DNA from 3 places in the Bacillus sp. T-10(2022) genome. Region 2 is predicted to be linked to each of the others. Evidence: predicted binding sites of a transcription regulator. Region 2 holds the regulator's gene; each other region holds the start of a gene.
What was found. The regulator CtsR, encoded in region 2, represses protease genes until heat stress. The targets are predictions, from matches to a motif close to ATGGTCAATAAAGGTCAAACA.
Positions count from the first base shown of each region.

Region 1 (2,273 bases), 460 kb from region 2:
TAGCGTTTCAGGATATAACCTTAAAGGAACTAGGGGAAATGGTTTCTGGGGGGACCATCAGTAAATCCGGGATTAATCACCGATTGCGAAAGATTGATGAAATAGCTGACAGGCTCCGTGGGGGAGAGGCTATTGCTGCGAAAAAATAAAGCTAACAGGGGAGATCAAGATGGTGGAAAAGCAAGTTGAGGTAAAATTGAAAACGGGTTTGCAGGCGCGGCCGGCGGCTCTTTTTGTACAAGAAGCTAACCGCTTTCATTCAGATGTTTTTCTTGAAAAAGAAGGAAAGAAAGTGAACGCAAAAAGTATAATGGGATTAATGAGCCTTGCCATCAGTTCTGGCGTGACCGTGAAGTTAATCGTCGAAGGACGCGATGAAAAAGAAGCGTTAGAGGCATTGGAAGAGTTCGTTCAGCAAGAGGGTTAAAAGAAAAGGATGCTTAAAAGAGCATCCTTTTTTTTCATTATGTAAAAAAGCTCCGGAAGTCGCTAAAGGCGTTCTCCGGAGCCGGTTGTTGCATGATTATTTAGAGTCTTTTTTATCATCAAGGATGCTGCGCGTGATGACTTTGTCGATCAAGCCATATTCAAGGGCTCTTTCGGAAGTCATGAAGTTATCACGTTCCGTATCTCTTTGAAGGACTTCAATAGGTTGACCAGTACGTTCTGCCAAGATTTGGTTCAGTTTATCTTTCAAGTGAAGGATACGGCGGGCAGCAATTTCAATTTCTGTAGCTTGACCTTGAGCTCCTCCAAGTGGTTGGTGAATCATGACTTCACTGTTTGGCAACGCATAACGTTTGCCTTTTTCGCCAGCGGCCAATAGGAAAGCACCCATGGAAGCGGCCATACCGATGCATACTGTGGATACATTAGGTTTGATATATTGCATAGTATCGTAAATGGCCATACCGGAAGTGATGCTTCCACCAGGGCTGTTGATGTATAGAGTGATATCTTTTTCAGGATTTTCCGCTTCTAAAAATAGTAATTGAGCAACAATGGAGTTGGAAACATTATCGTCAATTGCACTTCCTAGCATAATGATCCGGTCTTTTAATAAACGGGAATAAATATCGTAGGCACGCTCCCCACGACTTGTTTGTTCGATAACTGTAGGAATTAAATTCATGTTCATTTCCTCCTTCGATTAAGAGAATCATTTAAATTCTTTATGTATGTATGATACACTTTTTGGTCAATTTAGGTCAAACAAAACAAACCCTATAATGGATAATTTGTTCGACAATTTTCTGGCTATGGCTCCTTCCTGATAGATTACTTTATATATTATGCCGCACAGGGATGAATTTCCACATTACCCATAATACCCAAAAGAAGAAGTTTTAAACCTGATAACCCTTGCAAAGGAGGGGATTCTATCATATAATGAAGTCTGTTGAAAAAATATTTTCTAATACGCCCTCGTAGTGCAACGGATAGAACGCAAGCCTCCGAAGCTTGAAATGCAGGTTCGATTCCTGCCGAGGGCATTACCAATCTTCTGCTTAATAAAGCGGGGGATTTTTTATTGGTCAATTTTAAGAGTGTTCCTAAGATTTTTGGTGAATTTACTCGTTTTCTGTAATATTTCATCGAATTCTGGAATGTCAGTCCTGTCTTGAAAATATTCGCCCACACTATTAAAAAATGGTGATTTTTCAATAAAAGTAGTTGTTAAATTTGCATTTCTAACATATAGTATTTAAAAACAAATAAACTATTCAGAAAAAAACGTAAGCGTTTTCATGGGTTTTTGTGTAGAATTTTCTCCTGATAATGTAAAATGGAGTGGGGGAGGGATGAATCGATGAGTATGAATATGAAAGCGGGACTTTTTCAGCAGCAAACATTAAAGATGGCAATGACCCAGGAGCTTATGCAAGCTATTACATTGCTGCAATACTCCTCGCAGGAGCTATCGGCTTTTTTAGAAAATAAAATGGTGGAGAATCCATTACTGTCCATAGATCAGCCAACATCGGCTTTATTTCAGCCAACTTTTGACCGGAAAAAGGGGAAACGGACTCTTAAGAATACGTATGATGCCAACTATTGGATTGAACAGATAAGTGAAGATACTATATCGCTTGAACAGCATATCATGTCCCAGGTGAATCACCAGCAGCTTACCGGTGAGCAGCAGAAGGCATTGCTGCTATTAATTCATAACCTTGATGAAAACGGTTACTTGAGGACTGAGCTGGATGATATATGTATCCCAGGTATATCTCCGATCGTTTTGGAAGAAAGCCTCTCAATTTTACAGGAAC
Region 1 is NZ_CP113518.1:5,270,516-5,272,788, reverse strand. Features, by position in the region: gene whiA (DNA-binding protein WhiA) at 1-149, shown strand, start outside; gene OSJ91_RS26140 (HPr family phosphocarrier protein) at 170-427, shown strand; gene clpP (ATP-dependent Clp endopeptidase proteolytic subunit ClpP) at 524-1,132, opposite strand; tRNA gene OSJ91_RS26130 (tRNA-Arg) at 1,422-1,493, shown strand; gene rpoN (RNA polymerase factor sigma-54) at 1,811-2,273, shown strand, end outside.
Region 1: clpP (ATP-dependent Clp endopeptidase proteolytic subunit ClpP) is a predicted target of CtsR. The motif match lies at 1,195-1,215, and genes of this name have one in related genera.

Region 2 (2,273 bases):
TTTTCTACAAACTTTTCCAAGCTCATAATTCCTCGCCTCCCTCTTGGGCTTCATACCTTTTTTCAAGGGAACGTACCTTATCTCTTACCTCTGCCGCTTTCTCGAATTCCTCTTGATCAATGTGGGCCTTTAAAACTTCTTTCAAATCTGAAATTTGCTTTCGAAGATAGATGGTGCCACCGATCCTTTTTGGAATTTTCCCTATATGTGCTGTATTTCCGCTATGAACTCTCTTTAAAATGGGATTTAACTGTTCATTGAACGTTTTATAACATTCGGCACAGCCAAACTTGCCAATATGGACAAATTCTTTATAAGATCGATGACAATGCGGACAACGCCTCTCTTCCGTTTTAGGAAATGCATTTGCCTTCGTCTGTTGAATATTCGACTCCATATTCAACAATCCTGCTAATAAATTATTTATTGAAAAACCAGGTCCGCCTGCATCCATGAATATTTCGCCTTTTTCCTGAGCACATTTCTCACAAATCATGACTTCAGTCTTTTTTCCATTGATGATTTTGGTGAAGTGCAGGGTAGCAGGCCTTTGATGACATTCTTGGCAAATCAACGTTCATCACCTCTGCCAGTTTCATTTATATTTTAAAGTCGTAAGCATCGCAGTTAAAATTCTAGCCCTAAGTTCATCGCGGTCAGGTAGGTCGATATAAATCACCGATCTATCTATGACGCTCATCATTATCTTTGCTTCTCTTTCATTAATGACGTCTTCATTCATCAGCCGTGAAATTACTCCTTCAGCCATCGATTGAGTTACCCTGGAACCAATAAGCGATAATAATTGGTTGATAAGTTGCACGGAATCCTGTGATTCCACCTTCATGATGCGTATATAACCGCCGCCCCCACGCTTACTCTCTACAACATAACCTCTCTCGATGGTAAACCTGGTATTGATTACGTAATTGATTTGAGAAGGAACACACTGAAATTTATCTGCTATTTCACTTCTTTTAATCTCCAAGATATCTTTTTGACTTATTTCAAGTACTTGCTTCAAATAAGTTTCGATAACATCAGATATGTTTCTCACTCAGCCTCCTCCATTCTGACTTTGACTATATTTGACTATTATTATACAAGGAAAAATGCATTTTGCAACTTAAACGCACTTTCTTTCTGTAATATCCATTTTCTCCAAATTATATGTAGTTACATACCCCATTGAACATTAAAGTTGAAATATCTTACATTAATACCCTAAAAAGATAAATGCAAAACCTGCTATTTTTTCCTTCTCCTTAAGGTTTCACAACTTAAATTCTGCCCAATTCTCAGCTCACCAAAAATAAGGCCAGCCCATGCTGTCCCTGAAATAAAAAACTTTTTTAATTACGAACATCAAAAAAGACCAGCTGGATGGCTGATCTTAATAAATGGCTTGGCGGCGTCCTACTCTCACAGGGGGAAACCCCCAACTACCATCGGCGCTGAAGAGCTTAACTGCCGTGTTCGGAATGGGAACGGGTGTGACCTCTTCGCTATCGCCACCAAACATAAAAGGAACGTTGTTCCTTCAAAACTAGATAATAAGAAGGTATTTCATTTTTTAAAAAGCGTTGGTTAAGTCCTCGATCTATTAGTATCAGTCAGCTCCACATGTCACCATGCTTCCACCTCTGACCTATCAACCTGATCATCTTTCAGGGATCTTACTAGCTTGCGCCATGGGAAATCTCATCTTGAGGGGGGCTTCATGCTTAGATGCTTTCAGCACTTATCCCGTCCGCACGTAGCTACCCAGCTATGCCTTTGGCAAGACAACTGGTACACCAGCGGTGCGTCCATCCCGGTCCTCTCGTACTAAGGACAGCTCCTCTCAAATTTCCTGCGCCCGCGACGGATAGGGACCGAACTGTCTCACGACGTTCTGAACCCAGCTCGCGTACCGCTTTAATGGGCGAACAGCCCAACCCTTGGGACCGACTACAGCCCCAGGATGCGATGAGCCGACATCGAGGTGCCAAACCTCCCCGTCGATGTGGACTCTTGGGGGAGATAAGCCTGTTATCCCCGGGGTAGCTTTTATCCGTTGAGCGATGGCCCTTCCATGCGGAACCACCGGATCACTAAGCCCGACTTTCGTCCCTGCTCGACTTGTAGGTCTCGCAGTCAAGCTCCCTTGTGCCTTTACACTCTACGAATGATTTCCAACCATTCTGAGGGAACCTTTGGGCGCCTCCGTTACTCTTTAGGAGGCGACCGCCCCAGTCAAACTGCCCACCTGACACTGTCTCCCACCCCGATAA
Region 2 is NZ_CP113518.1:100,968-103,240, reverse strand. Features, by position in the region: gene mcsB (protein-arginine kinase McsB) at 1-26, opposite strand, end outside; gene mcsA (protein-arginine kinase activator protein McsA) at 23-574, opposite strand; gene OSJ91_RS00545 (CtsR family transcriptional regulator) at 596-1,057, opposite strand; rRNA gene rrf (5S ribosomal RNA) at 1,404-1,519, opposite strand; rRNA gene OSJ91_RS00535 (23S ribosomal RNA) at 1,584-2,273, opposite strand, start outside.

Region 3 (2,273 bases), 1.3 Mb from region 2:
ATATTGCCGATATTCATCAAGGGTCGTTGCACCGATACAATGCAGCTCACCGCGCGCAAGCATCGGCTTTAACATATTTCCGGCATCAAGTGCGCCATCCGTTCTTCCTGCACCGACGATTGTGTGCAATTCATCAATGAATAATAGAATTTTACCGTCACTCTTCTTGATCTCATTCAAGACCGCTTTTAGGCGTTCCTCAAATTCACCGCGGAATTTGGCGCCAGCGACAAGCGCACTCATATCCAGTGAAAAAACGGTCTTGTCCTTTAATCCCTCAGGCACATCCTTCCTGACGATCCTTTGTGCCAGCCCCTCGACGATGGCTGTTTTACCTACTCCGGGTTCTCCTATCAATACAGGATTATTTTTCGTTTTACGTGAAAGGATCCGTATTACGTTACGGATTTCCGTATCACGGCCGATTACGGGATCGACCTTCCCCGATTTAACGTCAGCAACAAGATCTCTGCCGTATTTTTTCAGTACTTCATAAGTGCTTTCAGGATTTTGACTAGTCACTCGCTGATTCCCCCTTATATCGTTTATAACCTGTTTTGCTTTATCATAATCAATTCCATATGATGAAAAAAGCCTGTTCACATTCGTTTTATTGACTTGCAGCGACGCAAGCAGTATATGTTCGACAGATAAGTATTCATCCTCCCACATCTGCATTTCCTTTTCGGCAGCCGTCAACATTTGCTGCAGGGAGGATGACATGTAAATCTGGGAAACACTCCCGCTCACTTCCGGTAATCGATCCAGTTCCTTATTTAGCTCTATATCAAATAGATTCATCGGTTTACCAGATTCAGATAAAATCCTGATTAATAAACTTTCATCCTGTTCCATTAAGGCCTTTAATAAATGAAGCTCCGTCAGCTCGGGATTCCCTCTATCTTTGGCTAGTTCCTGGCCGCCGATGAACGCCTGTTGGGTTCTCTCCGTCATTTTATTAATTTCCATCTTAAAACCTCCCATTCATCTCTATCATGAACGAATCCCCACTCGGTTTGACCAAATTTGACCTTTATATTTTCATTATACTTCTAATTTTCCCCATGTAAAGGAAAGTTATATAAAATGCAGGAAGTATGGACGAAAAACGGCAAAAGCCTTTCTTCATATAGAAGAAAGGCTTTTGCCGTTTGTACAATTTGGTTGATTTCCTCTCCAGGCACTCGCTTTCCGCGGGAGGTCCGCCCTCGGCGTCTTTACGCCTGCGGGGTCTCGCTTTTCTAAGCAGGAGTCTCGTACACCCGCTCCAATCAACTTTGTTTTAACTTTTAGATGCATAGATGAAACAAAACGAATTATGCTTTCACGGCCGTTTTATTATAACCATGAAATTCATCGACGAATTGAAAATCCTTATCCGTCCGACCTGCAAGGATCGTATCTCGTAGCAGAATGCCTGCATCGGTCGTATTGTGGATGATTTCCCCCCACATTCTTGCGCTCGATTGAACATTAGCCGTGCGCGGTATGCGTTCCTCTTGATATTCCAAAAATGCCTGTTCAATGTCATTCCCATGCTTATGAAGCATATCCGACAAATAAGTTGCATCTTCTAAAGCCTGGCAAGCTCCTTGTGCCAAGTATTGAAGCATCGGATGTGCCGCATCTCCCATAAGCGTAATTCTTCCTTTTGTCCAATTATCGATTGGTAGTCGGTCATACATTGGCCAGCGGCGTTGCCTTTGGATGAATGAAATCGCATTCTGAACAAGCTCACAAGTTCCGGCAAACACACGGTCCATTTCTTCCGGGGTTCCCCATTGATCTGTTTTTTCGTTTTCTTCCGTATATTGAGAACTTTTGAAGACAACTACTTGGTTGTATAGTTCTCCCCTTCTAACCGGATATTGAACAAGATGAAGGTCTGGCCCAATCCACATATAAACATCATCTAAATCTCCATGGCTCGTAACCTCTTCCATCGGGATCGCTCCCCTGTATGCAACATATTGAGAGCAGACCGGCTGATCTTCCACAAAAAGTTTCCGTGCCTTGGACCATAATCCATCGGCTCCAATGACAGCAGTTCCTGAATGTTGGGACCCGTTGGCAGAAGTAACCGTCACTTCACCTTCATTTTCTACTGTCTCAATAATGGTTTGATTCGTAACCAGTTCGATATACGGGTTCTTTTCACATGCTTCAGCCAGTACTTTATGCAAATCGGAACGATGCAAAACAACATATGGAGCTCCATATCTTTCTTTGTAAACATCACCTAAATCCAAAGCGGAAAGCTCTTTTCCGGAAAA
Region 3 is NZ_CP113518.1:1,449,721-1,451,993, reverse strand. Features, by position in the region: gene clpB (ATP-dependent chaperone ClpB) at 1-969, opposite strand, end outside; gene OSJ91_RS07110 (FAD-dependent monooxygenase) at 1,317-2,273, opposite strand, start outside.
Region 3: clpB (ATP-dependent chaperone ClpB) is a predicted target of CtsR. The motif match lies at 1,014-1,034, and genes of this name have one in related genera.